DNA from 2 places in the Paenibacillus sp. PDC88 genome. Region 2 is predicted to be linked to the other one. Evidence: riboswitches for the same ligand, from Rfam matches in the RefSeq annotation. Region 2 holds a riboswitch; the other holds the start of a gene.
What was found. A riboswitch is a leader RNA that binds a small molecule or an ion and turns the genes downstream of it on or off. The one in region 2 is predicted to bind cyclic di-GMP.
Positions count from the first base shown of each region.

Region 1: it holds a riboswitch for cyclic di-GMP, as region 2 does, so the genes downstream of both, BLW49_RS02810 (hypothetical protein) here and BLW49_RS05640 (methyl-accepting chemotaxis protein) in region 2, are expected to answer to the same signal.

Region 1 covers NZ_FNNT01000001.1:619,519-629,242, forward strand. Annotated here, with positions in the region: gene BLW49_RS02780 (helix-turn-helix transcriptional regulator) at 1-307, opposite strand, end outside; gene BLW49_RS02785 (MarR family winged helix-turn-helix transcriptional regulator) at 498-956, shown strand; gene BLW49_RS02790 (MFS transporter) at 1,007-2,197, shown strand; gene BLW49_RS02795 (bacillibactin exporter BcbE) at 2,247-3,533, opposite strand; gene yicI (alpha-xylosidase) at 3,759-6,077, opposite strand; gene BLW49_RS02805 (helix-turn-helix transcriptional regulator) at 6,291-7,211, shown strand; gene BLW49_RS02810 (hypothetical protein) at 7,277-8,170, opposite strand; cyclic di-GMP riboswitch class I at 8,236-8,327, opposite strand; gene ade (adenine deaminase) at 8,564-9,724, opposite strand, start outside.
Region 2 covers NZ_FNNT01000001.1:1,170,720-1,180,443, forward strand. Annotated here, with positions in the region: gene BLW49_RS05610 (PH domain-containing protein) at 1-427, opposite strand, end outside; gene BLW49_RS05615 (hypothetical protein) at 560-757, opposite strand; gene BLW49_RS05620 (GNAT family N-acetyltransferase) at 776-1,207, opposite strand; gene BLW49_RS05625 (WecB/TagA/CpsF family glycosyltransferase) at 1,254-1,991, opposite strand; gene BLW49_RS05630 (nucleoside deaminase) at 2,062-2,586, opposite strand; gene BLW49_RS05635 (non-ribosomal peptide synthetase family protein) at 2,814-6,548, opposite strand; gene BLW49_RS05640 (methyl-accepting chemotaxis protein) at 6,569-8,332, opposite strand; cyclic di-GMP riboswitch class I at 8,498-8,583, opposite strand; gene BLW49_RS05645 (GNAT family N-acetyltransferase) at 8,869-9,363, opposite strand; gene BLW49_RS05650 (GNAT family N-acetyltransferase) at 9,387-9,724, opposite strand, start outside.

The sequences.
Region 1 (9,724 bases), 550 kb from region 2:
GAAATAACAGGGCAACTGCGTCATATGCAGATCGATGCTCCTGAATCAGGATCGGCGGTGTCAGTACATCGTTAATGGTCAGTCTGGATACCTGTTCATTCATCTGACTGAGCTCACTCACTGCCGTTCCAATAGTATATCCAACCTTAGGCTTCGCATCGAGCAACCCCAGCATCACGAGTATAGACAAGTCGGACCTGATGGTAGGACGGCTTAAACCGAGCTGCTCTGCAATATGGTCACCTGTAATCGGAGCGTAACGTGCGACCAGATCAATAATTTCCTGTTGTCTGCTCGATAATTCCATCAGCGCACCTCCTCTGATTCCTTCATAATCACCTTCTTAAATATATCATTTCTTTGTCATGCTGACATATAAAGGATTCGTTATAGTTAGAAGATCAAATTACCCATTGACAGATATTATCACATTTAATAATATTAGCATGACAAGTAAAATGACTAAAAAGGTTTACATTGAAAGGAGTTCTGTTCCATTGAACACATCCCTGTCTGATCGCTCCATCGGCTTCATGCTCGGTGTTATTCATAGACGTGCAGTTAGTGTAATGACCCATCGACTCAAATCCTATGACATCACAACAGAGCAATGGTCTGTGCTGCTGCAAATTTATATGAACGAAGGCCTCAATCAACGCGAAATTGCCGTAAAAGCATATAAAGATCAGCCCACTACCACAAGAATACTGGATATGCTGGAGAAGAAGAATCTGATTATCCGCAAGCCAAGCCAAAAGGACCGCCGTGCCTTCGAGCTGTTTCTCACAGATCTAGGCAGAGATCTCTCCGGCACATTAGTGCCATTAGAGAACAAATTTAATGAAGAAATTGCTCAGATTATCCCTAAAGAAGAAATGGATGTTTTCTGGAAGGTACTATCCGAGATGGGATCTTATCTTGATACGCTTCTAGAGAAGGAACCTCAAACGAAGTAATACTAGCTATACCGCAGCATCTCACACACAGAAGGAGTTTAACAAAACAAATGCAGCATGAACAAACGAAATTGTGGACGAAGGAATTCGTTATTTTAACCCTGTGTAATTTTCTGCTGTTTCTACAGCTACATATGATCGTTTCTACCCTGCCGGCTTATGTGCAGGGCGAATTCAACGCCAATTCCTTTCAAGTCAGCCTGTTTACCACCCTGTTTGCCCTCAGCGCCATTATCGCGAGAATCTTCGCTGCCAAGCAGTTAGAAAAAGGAAAGCGCAACTCGATGATCTACTTTGGGATTCTCGTTGCTTTGCTCGCTACTCTTGGCTATCATTTTGCTGCGATCATGGGTACTCTGCTCGTCTTGCGAATGGTATTCGGCGTTGGCTTCGGCATGAGCAGTACCGCCTTCCCTACGATGGCCTCAGATATTATTCCTTTAAAACGGATGGGAGAGGGAATGGGTTACTTTGGTCTGTCTACGAGTCTCGCGATGTCCATCGGGCCCATTGTCGGCTTGTCACTGCTTAACTCTTACGGATTTGGACTGCTTACCTGGTCCACTGCAATCATTATTGTTGTCATTGTCCCGCTTAGTTATATGCTCACCTCCAAAAAAGTTCAGAAGCCGCAGCCGGTGAGCAATCCATTCGCAGTACCTGAGAAAAAAGGCTTCAACTCTGCACTTGTCATTCCATCTATACTTAACGGACTCATGGCCGTATCCTATGGAGGCTTGGTCGGCTTCATTGCGATCTTCGGTGCAGAGCAAGGGATAGCTAATCCGGCGCTCTTCTTTTTATTCAACGCCATAGCAATCTTGTTGATTCGACCGATTGCAGGCCGTATTTATGATTCAAAAGGACATGGTGCTCTCATTATTCCTGGCTCTATACTCATTATTGTTGGACTCGTTATATTATCATTTACTAGCTCTACACTCAGTCTATTCTTCGCCGCTTTTTTGTTTGGGTTAGGTTATGGCTCGCTGCAGCCGACCTTCCAGACGTGGATGATTCAAGTGGTACACCCTTCTCAGCGCGGCTTGGCCAATGGCATGTTTTTGAATACGCTGGATTTCGGAATTGCCATCGGAGCGCTCTTGCTTGGCATCATCGCCTCTGTTACCAGCTATGCGGATATGTATCGGTACTCCTCACTATTTATAGTGCTGATGCTGGTCATCTACGTCATTTACTCGCGTCTGGCCAAACAGCGTGCAGCTGTACAAGAAGGATAATACGACGAAACCGCCTGCATTTATAAACTAATGCAGGCGGTTTTTTTAGTTAGACTTTTCTTTTCACTCTGACCATACTTTTTCCGCCTAAACGGTAATGTACATTTTTGGACTTTTTGCTATTGCCATTCGTATCGCTATTATCCTCTGAGGGCCTGATGGCAAACAAGGTAAGCAGAATACCTGCGGCGCCCACAGCGGCAAGGGTCATAAAAAGAATAAAATGCGATGTATTCAGCAGAATCGAGATGACGGGCGGACCTAAGGACACCCCGATAAACCGCATACTGCTGAACAATGCCGTGATCGTTCCCCTCTGCTCCTCCTCGATCCCTTCGGTAATCAGCGCATCCAAGCAGGGAAGCGCGGCCCCTATGCCGATTCCACCGGCAGTAAATACACCAATGACATAATATATCTGACTTGAGAAGCCCATGACAACAAGCGATGCAGTCATTAGGATAAGTCCAAAGCAGCCGATCCATTTCATGCGCTTTTTATGCTTACCGATCATCTTCCCGCTCCAATAAGAAGACAGGCACAGGGCCGCAAGCGGAATCGCCAGGATGAAACCTTTGGTCACTCCATGGATATCGTATCGAGATTCAAGAACCTCGGACAGATAAAACAGCACCCCAAATATAACAAACATACAAATGCAGCCTACAGCAAAGATGGCGTACAGCCAGCGCCCTTTTTCAGCGAGAATGTCTTTTAATGATCCGATAAATTCCCGAAAAGAAGGCGCTTCCTTTTTGGTGCCTGGACTTTTTACTAAGAAGATGACAAGGAGCACTGAGATTAGACATAGAACAGGAATCATCATAAATGGTGCATACCACAGCCATACCCCAAGAGCTGCACCAATGATAGGACTTAGCACTTTCCCTAATGTATTAGACGTTTCAATAATACCCAGGCTCTTGCTTACCTGCTCTTCATCCTCGAACATGTCTCCGACCAGCGGTATCACAATGGGAAAAGCTCCGGCAGCTCCGACGCCCTGTAATAGCCTGCCGCCAAGGATGACCCAATACGCTGCACCATTCGTCAGCCACCAGGCAGCACCAGCCGATACAGCCCCTCCGGCAGCAGCGATGATGAGGCTCGGAATAATGACCGCCTTACGGCCAAACCGATCCGACAAATACCCTGCAATGGGAATAAGTATAATGGCAACAACTGCATAGACGGTGATAAGCATGCTAACCATAAAGGTCGACACTTTAAGTTCTCTCGAAATTTGCGGCAGGATCGGGATTAATGCTGAATTACCCAAAGTCATAATTAGAGGAATGGATGAAAGTGCTGCCAGATCGAGCTTCTTGTTTTCCATTGGATATTTACCCACCTTTATTAAGTTGGAAAATGCAATAAGTGCTTACCAAGAAGCACAGCATTATGTGAGGTTTATCTAATTGCGACTATGTTAATGTGGCTGTTTCATGATTAAATTATACGTGCTTTTAACCAGGAGCTACTGAAAAGGAAGTGTATTGGCGGGGCTTTTAAAGTGTAAAAAAGACGGTGCCAGTGGCACCGCCGTATTTTTGTCAACTGATTAAAGTGTAATTGTAAGCTTGCCAGTAAATGCGTCAGGAGTCACGACAACACCATGCTCTCCGTTTGCAGCCGATCCGCCTTGTACAGCAGATACTTCCTGGATACCGCGAAGAACGAGTGTCCAGGCCTTGCCTGTTCCTTCTGTCGTTACTTCAATACGGTCTCCAGAACGAACGGCCTTCACATTCAGCTCTTGTTCAGAACGCGTGCTTACCACATTCGCTTCCGCCTTGTTTCCTTCACCAAGCTCAAACAAATGCAAGGACACATTCTCAGCATAGTCGTACTCAATTACATCATTTACGGCGCCTACTGCAATCAGGCTGTTCGGCTTGATCATCATCGGCAATGTGCGGAAGCTGTGATTCTCGCGTACGAAACGTCCACCTTGAATCTTCTCTCCTGTAAGGAAGTTGGTCCAGGTTCCTTCAGGCAGATAGTAAGTGACATCGCCCTCTTTATTAAAGATCGGCGCAACCAGAACCGAGTCACCAAACATATATTGAGTGTCCAGGCTGTAGGTTGTAGGATCCTCTGGGAACTCAAGCATCATGGCACGCATCATCGGAATGCCTCGTGCAGACGATTCTTGTGCAGAATTGTACAGATAAGGCATCAGGCTGATCTTAAGCTTCGTGAAGTCGCGTACGACATCCACGGACTCTTCGTCAAAGAGCCAAGGCACACGATAGGATGTGCTGCCGTGCAGACGGCTATGGGAGGACAGAAGTCCAAATTGGACCCAGCGCTTGTACACATCTGGTGTCGCCGTGTTCTCGAAGCCGCTGATGTCATGGCTCCAGAAGCCGAAGCCGGACAATCCAAGTGACAAGCCGCCACGAAGTGATTCGGCCATGGATTCATAAGTTGATGAGCAATCACCGCCCCAGTGTACAGGGAACTGTTGACCGCCTGCTGTCGCAGAACGAGCGAATAATGCAGCTTCATTCTTGCCGAGCTTCTCTTCCAGCAGCTCGAATACAGCTTTGTTATACAGCTGAGTATAGTAGTTGTGCATCTTGACCGGATCAGAACCATCAAAGTAAACGACATCTGTCGGAATTCTCTCACCGAAGTCTGTCTTGAAGGAGTCTACACCTTGATCAAGCAGCACTTCCAGCTTGCTCTTATACCATTTAACGGCATCGGGATTCGTGAAGTCAACAAGAGCCATGCCAGCCTGCCACATATCCCATTGCCACACGCTTCCGTCCGCTGTTTTGACCAAATATCCGTTCTCCATACCTTCATCAAACAAATAGGATTTTTCCGCGATATATGGATTAATCCAAGCACAGATTTTAAGTCCTTTGTCCTTGAGACGCTTAATCATGCCTTCTGGATCCGGGAACATCTCTTCATCCCATACGAAATCAGACCATTGATATTCCTTCATCCAGAAGCAGTCAAAGTGGAATACGGAGAGAGGAAGATCACGCTCAGCCATACCATCCACAAAGTGATTTACCGTTCCTTCATCATAATCTGTCGTGAAGGAAGTCGTCAGCCACAGACCGAAAGTCCATGCAGGAGGAAGTGCAGGTTTACCTGTCAATTTCGTATAATTGTCAAGCACATCCTTCGGATTGTCACCACCGATGATGAAATATTCCAAAGTCTCCCCTTCAACACTGAATTGCACCTTGGACACGTTCTCGGACGCTATTTCATAGGATACACGTTCAGGATGGTTTACGAATACACCATAGCCTTTGTTGGATAGATAGAATGGAATGTTCTTGTAGGACTGCTCACTGCTTGTACCACCATCTTCATTCCATGTCTCAACGATCTGACCATTCTTAACGAATGGAGTAAAGCGCTCACCAAGACCGTAAATATATTCACCTACGCCCAGATCCAGCTGTTCACGGAAGTAAGCTTCCTTGTTCGGCCCAGTAATATACCCTGCTTGTCTATGACCACTTCCTGTGATTCGCTTGCCGCCGTAGAGGAAGCTGATGTCCCAGCCGTTTGTTTTATCAATCTGAACTTCCAGATTACCGCTCTTCAATACAGCGCCTTGCTCGTTTTTCGAGATTTCAACATTAGTATCCTGATTTAACAGCTCGAACTCAGGACCTTTTTTCACTCTGCCCTTATGGTGGTTCAGTGTTACACGGATTACGTTAGGCATTGGGGAACTGTAAGTTGCTTTCAGCAAGGTACCGTTCAGAGTGTCACCCTTGGTGCGAATATATTTAGTAGCCGCATGAACGGTTAGAGAATTATCTTTTTGAACAATATCACGAATATCAGTTGGGTTTTGAATATGATACCCTTCACGAGTCATCCAGAATCCATCAGTAAATTTCATGTTTTCTTTCCCCCTTCGGTTATACTATAATAATATTGATATTTTATTTGATTTTCTTACGTTATTTTGATGAATAGTATCAATATTTTGATATAATTTCATCTAACTTGTCACTTTATATTAACATAACGCGCCTATTATGGAAGCGATTTCAATTAGTAAAGTTTTTTTCTCCTATTATATAGAAGAAGAATGCACAAGGAGCTTGGTGAAATGAATAAAGAATTATTGAGAGAGAATCGCGTACATGGCAACCCTATGTTCCCTGTTAGTGTCTATCCGTCAGTAGACCAGCTCAATGGAGACAGCATTCTTGATTGTCATTGGCATGATGAAATGGAGCTGATTCTTATTGAAAGCGGTTCTGCTATCTTCCATATCGATATGAATATTTACGAAGCACAAGCAGGAGATGCGATCTTCGTAGGCAGCGGCGAAATTCATGCGGGATATTTGCAGGGGGAGGAGCGCTGTGTCTTCTCAGCCATCGTATTTGACCCAGCCTGGCTGTCGAGCGCCTCGTTTGATTCCCTGCAGGAGAAAATGATGGACCCTATATTGAAGCGGAAATTGCTCCCTCCCCGCCATATTTCACGTCATACGGATTGGGGCAAATCGGTCCTTACACATATCGATCAGATTCTGCTTGAGCATGAGCTAATGAAGCCGACGATAGAAATTTCGACCAAGGCACACTTGTATCTGATTCTTGCAGAAATGTTCGCTTATATGCAGCAGGCAGCAGATTTAGGAAGCAACATTGCCGCAGGCAGTCCAGATAAGATTGAACGTCTGAAGACGGCACTCGGCTATATCCACGATCATTATAGTGAGCCCATTAAACTGAAGGACTTGTCTGCACACATTAATATGAGTGAGGGACACTTCTGCCGCTTCTTTAAACAAATGGTCCAGAAGAGCCCGATCGATTACATTAATCATTACCGGATCCAAAGAGCATGCAAGCTGCTGGAAAATACAAACTATAAAGTAGTAGATATTGCGATGGAAGTTGGTTATGACAATCTAAGCTACTTTATTACTCTGTTCAAAAAACAAAAGAAGATGACGCCTTCCCAATATCGCAAGCAATTCTTTGAACAAATTTTTTTGGAGCCGGTCTCCGTATCCTAGAAATAACAGTACAAGGGTGACTTGGTGAGAACACTTTGCTCTTACCAGATCACCCTTGTTTATGATTAACGACTCGCTAGTTTAGACCAGTTTCCATAATCGTGCACCGAAATTCCGATGTAAGAATCATGCTCGCTTGCCATCTGCTCAAACTCTTGCATTTCTTGACGCATGTACTCGCAGCCTTCTTCATAGAACGTAATAAAATTCCCCTCACTGCTTCGATTCGTCTCAACAGCGATAGATACTTTCTTACCGAGCTCGGACGCTTCCTTCAGTTCGCTGGCTGCTGCATTGTATATGGCACTTGCTGTATCCCGATATGCCATAACTGCAACTGCATCGAACTGGCGAATCATCCAGCTGCTAATCTTCATGTCCCCGCCAGGCACGGTATAATTATCAAGCCAAAAAGGAATATCGGCTGTGATCTTCATTTCCATTCGCTTCGCTTCATTCGTTAGATAGGTTACATTCGACTGCCACTGAGCAACAACACTGTCACGATCTGATTTCCATTCTGCTAGCACATGGGGCTCAATATCCACATGTATTCCCGAGAACCGCTCGTTCTCTTCAGCTCCATTCTGATATGCTTCTATCCACTCTACAAAGCTCATTAATCCTTCACGCCCTGATAACAGGCCCCAGGAAGCTCTTCCGTCCAAGATTTGAACCTCAATACCTTCCGCAGTAGCCTTGCTGATAAAATCTTTATAATACGGTACAGCCACATCTCTGTTTATTTGCAAATAGATAGCGTTGATTCCCTGTGCTTCTGCAAAATCCAGTATCTTGTCGGGCTCACTTTTAATCTGGGTTGTATCCCATAGCCATGTTCCTGTTTGTTTACTGGAGTAGGCTGTAGCTTCTACATCTACTGCTCCCCCTGTCATTGATCCTGCCATAATGACTGCAGCCAGCAGTACCGCTGCCACTCTCCCTGTCTTCTTCCACATCTCTTATGTACACTCCTTCGATTTTAGGAACGATGTCTTATGTCCTGCTCGTTCTCTATTAATAAATCGGCAACCGGCTGTCATCATAAGTCATTAGACTTACCTTAGACCCATGGCTTTGCGTCTTTGCTTTTCAGCAAATTTGCCTCCAATTCGCATACAATAACGTCCATTTGTCTCATTACCCAATTACCTTAGCCTTACATTTCGACAAATTTAGAAGGACGAAAGTATTACTTTATTATTTTCGGAGAAATACGAAAGCATTTTATAGGACTTTATACTCATTTAATGATTTCGAACTATTTTTCCTTCACTCAAACGAAAAAATAGGTAAGCAGACAGATGCCTGCTTACCTATTTCAGATCATAACTATATTTAAGACTTATCCATTATTGTTCAAACAATGGAACGAGCTCAATTCCATTTGCAGAGATACGAACAAGTCCCTTGTCGGATAGCCGCAGCTCAGGTATAACCACCAGGGCCAATAAGGACAAAGTCATGAACGCATTGTTCAAGCAGCATCCAGAGGCCTTTAGTGCCTGGCTGATGGCTTCAGATTGTGAAGCTACGATCTCAAAAGGCTCCGGGGACATTAAACCTGCAATCGGCAGCGGAAATTCTGTCATCCCCTCATTTGTTACCACCGCGACCCCGCCTTGCATATTCACTACCTGGTTAGCCGCTTCGGCCATCAGATGGTCATCTGTTCCGATCACCATCAGATTATGGCTGTCATGAGCGACCGTCATGGCAATCGCGGCAGGCCGGTTAAAGCCAACTCCACTAACAAGAGCTACTGCCTTGTTGCCTGTTCTATGATGTCGTTCAATAACAGCAATTTTGCATACATCCTGATCTTGACTAAGAATTACTTGGCCTGATTCTGCTCGGACGGTCTTGAACACTTCCTTCGTCTCAACATGATTTTCTGTCACCTGTATAATGCGGGCTTTAAGCTCACCCTCATGAACAGGTGTTTTAATTACGAAATGATCCGCTTGGATATCAGCCTCCAACTGAACCGTCCCCAGTGCATCTTGAGGATACTGATACTTATCCCAAGAAGCCGCCATTTTCCCTTCCCTCGCAACCACTTGGCCTGCGGCAATGGTCGTGTGCACATTCACATCAGCGAGTCTTCCATCCAGTAGAATGATATCGGCGATCGAGCCCGGTGTAATTGAACCCACATCTCTCTGAACGCCGAACCGCTCAGCCGTATTGATCGTCGCCATTTGAAAAGCCGTTACGGGCTTAACTCCCTGGGAGATAGCCAGACGCACAACGTAATTCATATGCCCTTCATTCAGCAGGGATTCTGAGCTCCGATCATCCGTCACGAGCATCATCCGTCTTGTATCAAGCCCGAGCTCGGTTGACGCCTTAATCGTTTCTGCTACATCATGCCAGGCAGAACCTTGCCGCATTTTGGCGTACATGCCCAGACGTATTCTTTCCTGTACATCCTCTTTGGTTACACATTCATGATCTCCGGTCACACCTGCCGCTGCATATACAGGAAGTCTCCAATCATCTGCCGCCCAGGT
Region 2 (9,724 bases):
GCAGAACAGGAATACTGTGTGAAGATCCCATTGTATCTACCGATACAGCGTACAAATTGTATTTGCGAAGCAGCGGGCCCTGACGGGTAGCTACCGATTGGATCTTGGTCATGGGAATCAGCTGATGGACCTCAGTCAGCGTACCGAACTTCAGCTGTAGAAACTGCTCTGTTACATCATAGCGCCAGTGTGCGTACAGCAGCTTTGGACGGATCAAGATATCCCAGACAGCATAGAGCACCGAGATGATCGTGAGTCCGATGAGAACCCAGCCGATCCAAGCATACCAGGAGAAATAATAGTCGAGATATAACAACACCCCGAGTACTACAAACCCGATCACATTACTGATTACTGCACTAATCCACCATATTTTGACCGCATTGTCTGCTAATCGCTGCTGCGGCTCTTTCGTTTGCGAGTACAATGTACCACCTCTTATTCCGACCACCCTTATGTCTTGGTCTTCGTTTCGTCTGAATGATCGTCTAATGACAATTTTTCATATATACCTTCATCTAATTTAACAAAATAAGTGTAAAATTAATTCCTCTCTGTCTCATTTACCCTCCTTGCTCTTCAAGTGGATTCTTCGGTGTTCTTCCAGCTTTAATTTGATCTGACCGATGTATGTATCCAGCACACGGATCCGGTGACAGCTAACGAAATGAATGCAATGAAGCAACACATATAGTACGGTGAGGAAGTCCCCGTTTGCCCTAAGCTTCTCACTGCTGGAATCTACTAGCCTTTCCATATCCACCTGCCTCCTACATTACTTTATTTCACGGTCATGAATGACGCCGAACATGCCGGTCATACCTTGATGCACATTAAAACCGTATTTCTGATAAAAGCTTTCTTTGCCCTGAGCGGAAAATAGCCCTACAAATGCCTTCTCAGCCGCATGCTCACTTAAATATTGCTGGATCGCCTTCATGATCAGCTGTCCCAGCCCCTTACTCTGATGCTCCGGCTTCACGACAATATCCTGGACGTAGAAATACATGATACCATCGCCCACGATTCTGCCCATGCCGACAGCCTCTCTATTATATTCTATAACAACGCCATAGCAGGAATGCTGCAATGATTGTTCAGCTGCATCAAAATTCATGACCTCTTGCCAGCCGACTGAACTGCATAAATCAATATATTCCTTCACATTCGGCATTCTGTGAATCGTTTGATATTTATGTTCGGACATGGTCGTTCGATCTCCTATTCATTGTCTTGTTGTCTGATCACTCGTCTTAATTTGGATCTCTGTAAAGAATAGCTCTCACTGCAAATCTTGGCAAGATCAGCTGCCTTCTCCACCTTGAAGGCTGATTTATAAGTCTGTACATCCACTCCAGATTCAGCCTCTGCCAGATGCGGGGTGCTCTTTTTACTCTTCCAGCTATAATATCAAGCGTGCCACCAACACCGATAGCGATTCGTGCATTCAGTTGGTCCCTGTGCTTATGTATCCACTCTTCCGCATAAGGCGCGCCGAGTGCAACGACAAGGATATCCGGATTCGCTGAACTGATCTCCTCTAGGATTCGCCCTTCCTCGGAAGGATGGAAGAAACCATGATGCCTCCCCTTTATGATGGCACCAGGGTAGGATGTTCGTATGTTCGCTTCCGCTGCTTTGCTCGTCTCCTCATCCGCTCCTAGCAGATAGAAGGACCACTTCTTCTGATGCCCGGCGTCTAGAAGATGATAAAGAAGATCACAACCCGTTACCCGCTCAGGAAGGGGATCTCTTTTGACCCTTGAGACCATCACAATTCCTGCACCATCGGCGGTAAGCAGCCCGGCACGATCTACAATCTGACGAAGCGCAGCATTATGCTGACAGGACATCGCGATCTCCGGGTTCAAGGTAACGACATGATACAGCTCTTCTTGCCTTTTCTCTATGACCTCACTCAAGATTTGGACCGTCTCTGTCATCGTGAGCTTTGGAACTGGAATGCCCATAATTTTCGAATAGTTCTCCATGATGATAACCTCGCTTCTATACTTTATGTCCTTCGTTCGATGCATTATTTAATCCTAACGCGTTCTCATACTAACGATAATGATTATTCCAATGGGTATCCGTATAGCCGCGATTGATATTCCACTCTGCCAGCAATGCTCTTTGACGCTCTTCTAAATCTGGATACGGTGCGGCGTTGAACTCAATTTGATTAAATAAATCATCATATACTGGGAGTGGACTGCCCGCATTTTTAAACCTTCTGAACGCACCAATCTCTTTATCATTGGCTGCCCACACCACTTTTCGAATCAACGACAGCACGATTGTACCTGTACACATCGGACAAGGCTCACAAGTAGTGTATAACGTCAGACCATTGTTGGGTATGAATTTACGGGTTGCTGGGTTTACAATAACCTGTCCTGCTTGTCTAATTGCGTCCACTTCAGCATGAGCTGTTGAATCAGAATCCGAAAATACCCGATTTCTTCCCCTACTGATGACTTCACCGTTCGCATCCACAATGACTGCTCCAATGGGGAAGGTTCCTTCATCTCTTGCTTTCATAGCTTCTTCAAATGCCATCAGTAAGTATGTATAATCCTTGTCCATCACTACACTCCTCTGTTTTAAAGATCGGCTTTGCTGTGTGCTTGCATTGTTATGTAAAAAAAGACCCGGCCTCAGATAGCTTCTATCTTGGGCCGGGCCTCGGAAGTCATTACGAGCTTATGTACATAAAGCCCATCATTCCATTATTATACAGTTATTGAATGCAGCTTGGAAACCTAATCTTGATATCCCTCTATTTCTACTGATAGTTGAATCTATTACTTAACTTATCTTGTGACTTTATCAAATGAATTCGGTTGAATAAAATATCCAATCTCCACCGCATGATCAATCAGCTTATTAAAGTACGCCTCATCTGGCTCGGCACACTGTACCCCGGTGCCTGCAAGGAACTCCATCGTTTGGGTACATGTGTACCGGAACATGGAATTCTTCGCTCCATCCCCTTCCAGCTGGGCCATCGCGAGTTCAACTCCCGCCGAATCCTTCGGTTCGTTCGGATTAAGCAGCCATTCTTCGAACTCACTCAAGTCCATTAACGTGATGTCATAGCCTGCAGCTGTAAAGTACTCGACCATACGCTCATAAGGAATCGTGACCGGATTACATATGTGAAAGACTCTTCCTACGGTCTCATCCTGAAGCGCAAGCGCTGTTACTGCTTGTCCCGCATAGTCAATCGGAGTCATATCCACTTCCCATCGAACCCGAGGAGCTCTTCTCAGCAGCAGCATCGCCTTCAGCATGCGGTAAAAAGCATTGTTATCGATATTATGTTGGAATACCCCGTTGTCTGAGCGGCAGGATAAATTGCCGACCCGATAAACATTCACCGGCACTCCTTCTTCACCCGCCTGTATTACCAGCTTCTCCGCTTCAAGCTTGCTATTCGTATATACATTCTCGACATATGATGTCATATAGCCGTTCCCTTGAACGATGTCAGCCCATTGTCCATTCTCAGCAAGCTCTTCCGGAATACCCAGTGTGGAAATAAAGTGGAACCGGATGCCCCTTCCTTCTCTTGCCAGAGACAGCAGGCGATTCGTGCTCTCTACATTCACATTGGCAAAATGCTTGGCATCTCCAAAGTGTCTCACATCCGCACCGCAGTGGATGATAGAATCAATCTGCTTATCCACCAGCATTTGGTCTGCCTCACTAAGCCCCAGGTTCTCCTTCTCCAGATCTCCTTCCAATACAACAACCCGGTTCTCAATCCATTCTGCAGATTCACTGCCGAAGTAGCCCTGCATGATGTGAACCAAGCGTGCATATGGATCCATTCCCGAAGAAGAGCGGACGAGACAGTACACGATAGCATCTGAACGCTGAAGCAGCTCTGCCAGCAAATGAGAGCCTAAGTATCCGGTTGCTCCAGTTAGTAGAATGTTTTTCTGTGCAGACCTCTTTATGCTGAAGTGATCTGCAGTACCAATGACTGCCGGATGTTCTGCTAAATCCTCAACTGGACGATTTAGGATATCTATATCCCTGTCATCCTTCTCTACCGCCTGATTAAGCTCCTCAATCCGCTCAGCTAATTTTGCAATCGTTGGATACTGGAAGAAGTCATTGATTTTGAGTAGTGGATAACTTGGCTTCAGCTGAACCAGAATCTCAAGAATCTTGAGCGAGTACCCGCCAATCTCAAAGAAATCATCATGAATACTGATTCTCTCTAAGTCCAGTACCTGCTTCCAGGACACTGCAACAGCTTGCTGGGTATCATTCTCCGGTGCTGTATATACCGAATCATTCTCATCTGCCTTAAGTTCATAGGCTGCGAGTTGTTTACGGTCAATTTTGCCAGTAGGAGATAACGGCATTTCCACTACATGCTGCATATACGTAGGAACCATATATCCCGGAACCTTCTTACTTAGATATTGCACAAGATCCTTCTTAGGTATTGCTGCCCCATCGTTCGTTGTATAAAATGCCGCTAACAATTTGTTGCCATCCTCAGTAATTGGAATGACTGCAGTGTCCTTGATATTCTCGTGCTTGGCAAAACTATTTTCAATCTCACCAATTTCAATTCGGAATCCTCTGATCTTAATCTGCGAATCCCGTCTTCCTCTGTATTCAACCTGTCCATTCGGCAATAGCCGCACCAAATCACCAGAGCGATAAAATTTCTTCCCTGAACCCGGACGGATCGGATCTGAGATAAATGCTTCCTTCGTCTTCTCCGGCTGGTTCAAGTAACCTTTGGCTACACCTACAGAGCTGATTAGCAGCTCTCCTGTAACTCCGATGGGACACAGGTCATTGTTCCCGTCCACAATATACAGCTCGTAGTTGGCAAGCGGAGTCCCGATCACAATCGTGGAGACATCCTCCGGCACTGGATAATCTACCTTATGTCCGGTTGCAACAACGGTAATTTCGGTAGGACCATAGAGATTCGTCACGGGAATCTGCAGCTTTTTCTGAAACATCCTTACCGTCTCTCCCGTCAGGGCTTCTCCCCCGACAGTGATGCTCTTAATCTTCTCATATTTAACTGCTGCATCCTCCGGCAGATAGGCGGCAAGTCTGTTAAAGAATACGGTTGGCAAAATGGCAATTCGGGTCGCTTCTAGCTGCTCCACAGCTTCTGTAAAAGCATCGATCGAGAAACGTTCTTCATCGGACAGCAGATGCAGTCTGGCACCGCTCCCGATCGAACCGAAGATATCATACACGGAAGCATCGAAACTGAAGGTAGAGTATTGCAGAATCACATCCTCTTCCGTCAAGCCAAGATCCTGCTTGGTCGCCATCGCCAAATTGACAACCCCTTTATGGGCAATCAAGGCTCCCTTCGGCTTGCCGGTCGATCCCGATGTATAAATGACGTAGGCCAGATCATCCTCGTCAATGCGGATCGCTGGCGCCGTCTCGGAATAGGAACCGTCAAGCTGATCCAAACAGACGATTTCCGGTCTATGCTCGAATCCGGCAAGCAGTGAATCCAGCTTCGGAATATAGCTGCTCTCGGTCAGGATCACCTTTGATTTCGTATCTTCGATGATATATGCATTTCTCTCCTCCGGATGGGTCGGATCAAGCGGGATATAAGCTCCTCCAGCTTTCATTACACCCAGCAGGCTTACAATCGTCTCTAAGCTTCGCTCCATAAAGAGAGACACAAATTCACCCTTGCGTATCCCCTTCTCCACGAGCATGTTTGCAATTTTGTTTGACAGCAGGTCCAGCTCTTGATAAGTAAGCTCATCCTCATTCGCGGACAAGGCGGTTCGATCTGGAAACTGCGCAGCTACTGAAGTGAACATGGACACGATGGTGGCCTGCTCCGGGAGACTCATCTTCGTGTCGTTCAGCACATCGTAGACTCTCCAGTCTTCTTCTGTCAGAATGGGAAGACTAGAAATCGTCGTATCCATATCTCCATCTTCAAGCACACCGCTCATTAACCGCTCAAAGTGCTGAATGTATCGGCGAATGGTATCTTCCTTGAACAGCTGCGAATCATATGAAACATGAAGGAGCCAGGTATCCTGCCCCTCCTGCACGTACCAATTCAGTCTGCTGTCTTCATGATGAAGATCCACGCCGTATATCGTTTGATAATGAACCGTATATCCAGCTATATGCTCCACATCCGCATGGCTCAGCTCTGTTGAATCCAGTTGTACAAGCTTATCCAGGACCTGCTCATACACACGTCTGAACGAATCTGCTCCACTTATGGAGATACGCATGGGAAGAAGCTGCTTTCTTCTGTTTTGCACACCAATCAGCATATCATTGTCCTGAGTCATTCGGTGCAGGAATACCGCGTATCCGGCAAGCATCCATGCCTTCATATCATATAGTTCACTGTAACGCTTCAGCATTACGGGCTCAAGGTTCAGTACCTGCTCTGTCCGAGCTGCTGCCTGCTTGGCATAGTTCAATGACCCATCTGTATACAAATGAAATCCGGGCAAAGGCAGCTGCAGCTCGTCAGACCAATACTGCTTGCTTTGTTCTAACAACATGGTGGTATTCAACAGATATCAGCTCCCTTTATTTATTGCACTCTAAGTTTGTCTACTAATGTCTCTAATTCGCCTGCAACCTCGTTCATTTGTTCCGCTGAATCAAAAATCTTGGCAAAAGCAGCCTGCTGCTCTTGAGCACTACGCTCAATTTGACCGGAGACTACTGAATTCTTCTCAGCCATATCCGCAAGTGATTTGATTGAAGCCGTAATTTGCTCCGTTTCTGCAACCATCTGCTGTGTAGCGGCAGATACTTCTTGAATTTGGCTTGTGACGGAATCGGTTGAAATTAGAATGCCTTTGAAGATCGAGCCGGTTTCTTTGACGATCTCAATACCTTTGGCTACATTTTGCTCTCCATCACCAATGGCCTCTACAGCGAGAGCCGTCTCATCCTGGATGTATCCGATCAATTCTGCGATCTGATCTGCTGATTTCTTAGAGGCTTCGGACAGCTTCTTCACTTCATCCGCTACGACTGCAAATCCTCGTCCCTCTTCACCAGCTCTTGCCGCTTCAATACTAGCATTCAGAGACAACAGGTTCGTCTGTGAAGCAAGCTCTGTAATCACTTGAACGATCTGGCCAATTTCGCCGGAACGCATCTGCAGCTTCTCAATAATATCTACCGAGTTCTTAACCGAACGATTGATGGAGTTCATCTGCTCAATGACCTGATCTACATTCTGATGTCCTACCTCAGACTGCTCCTTCATCTGCAAAGAAATCTCGGACAGCTCGGAAGTATTCCCAGCAATCGTGGTTACACCCGATGAGATCTCTTCGAGCGAAACGACGCTCTCTGATATCGACACGCTTTGCTGCGCGACACTATTGGACATTTCTTCAATATTTTTCGTAATATCTACCGTATTTTCATTGTTAACTTCAACCGCACTGAACAAGAATTTAGATTGCTCCGCGGATTGCTCGGATACCCTCTTGATCGTAGTAACCAAACGGCCAATGTTACTTGCTGTGGTGTTGAATTTCTCGTTGACTTGTCCAAGCTCATCATCACTCGTTCTCAGCTGTACGGTAAAGTCACCCTTACTCAATTTGTCTAGTGCTCCCATCAGCTCTTTGATCGGCTTGAAGGTCTGTCTAATGGTGATATATTGCAATGCCAGAACGACAACTAGAGTAATAAGCAGTGCAAGAAGGGTATAAGTCAGCAGCTCCTGCTTGCCCGTTTCGATCAGACTTGCGTCCACATCAATTCCCATATATGCAAATACTTCGCCTGCTCCATTCACAAAGGGATACAGTACCGTGATCCATGTACCGTAATCATCTTTATAAGCAGCGGTGTAGGCAATTTCCTTGGTTTCGAGCATCTCCTTCACGCCGTCTGCATGAATTTGAGGCTGTGCGTACATGTCTCCAAGTGCCATATCTTCTGCAGCAAACATCTCAAGAACTGCCGTTGGCAGTGCAATAATCGAGGTTTGCGTACCTTCTTCCAGCTCCGGTCCAAAGATATAGCCTTGTGCTACATTCGGATGTGTCTTGGATAACTCATCAAATACAGCCGTAATTTGCTGTTGAATCGGAGATTTCGGATCCGGATTATTCTTCGCTGCTTCCGCATCTTCCACAGATACCTGGCTTCCCAGCGCCTCCATTAATTTTCCAGAATCGGATTGAAGCTGTTTGGTCAATACATTACCTTGAATAAACTGACTGCAGCCAATAACGACGGCACCTGTGATAATAATATAGAAGCTTGTGAGTATCATATTTCTAGCAACAATGCTCAGGTTTTTGAAGCTCCATTTTTTTAACTTACTCATGTCTGACAGTTCTCTCCCTACTCATCCATATGTAGTTTCTATTTCATCTTAAATTGCATGGTAAACCTTCCAGCCTTGGTCGTTGGTGCCTACTTCCTCCTTTCTCATGGATCGCTTTAATAAACAAAAAAATGAACCTATGGACAAAATAATGCCATGGCTCATTCAAGCAACTGGCTGACATTTCCTTCACGGAAGTAGTCCCTCTAGCTTTGCGTCACTGCTTTTCAACAGCTTTGCCACGTATTCAATTTACAAGTAGTGCTTAAGAACTATAAAATCTATATTCACTAAAAGTAAACTGGTGTTCACTTTTACTAATCGGCTTTTTTTGTTAGTTTTTTAATACTATAAGACTATTTTTTGCATAAAATCTCTATTCTCAATTTAAATATGCCCCCCCTCATAACCAGTTCCTAATTGCAGGGATTATTTCACATTTCATCAAAAAAAGTCCCCATCCATAAATGGATGGAGACTCGAACCCATTTTATAACCCCTAAAATAAAGAATTTAAAACGATCTTTGGAAAGGGATTATTCCTTCTCATACAAGTTGATCTTCCAGCCGTTATCCCAGTGAAGCAGCTTCTTATGGAAATATCCAGAGTTTACATAGTACTGATTCAGCCTTTCGTTGTCTGCCATGCAGTCCAGCCTAATCTGCTTCTTTCCTTTGCTTCTTATGTAATCCTCTGCCCACAACAGCAGCTCTCTGCCTATGCCTTGTCCAGAATGTGATCTCTTGACGGCAAACCTATGAATATATCCTGACGACGCCGCATCATTCAGCTCGCCCCAGACAACGGGGTCAGACCAGCAAATGTACAGCGTACCTATGATGTTACCCTCCGTTTTTGCTACATAAAGCTCCCGATTACGATCCATAATCAATTGTTCGGTCTTCGCGAGGTTAAATTCATCAGGATTCCACTGGTTGATCCCTTTGGCCTGTATCCAGCGGGCCGCACCTATCCACAGCTCTAATATTTCTGGACCATCCGTTAATCTTGCAGGAAGCACTTCAAGCATTTGTCGGCTCCTCACTTTCTGCATCAGCGAATTGTAAACCTCTGAATTCTCTTGCCTTGTTCGTATCTGACCATAAGATCCAGGCCAGCGGCTTCGGAAATTACCCGATTCCAGAATGCAATTGCTGGATAGTTATTTTCCAGCTGATTTAATTCCCATTTCCCTGTAATGGAACCAAATACAGCTCTGGCTGCCTGCTTGCCGACTCCGGCTCTTCTAAATTTGCGAAGGATGAAAAAGTGAGCCAGCTTATGGCTTCGCTCATCCTCCAATTGCTTAACAAGTACAAAGCCGGCGATCTCCCCGTTGGCCTTGATCAGATAAGCATTATAGCCGTCATGATTTTCCCAGTATTTATGAA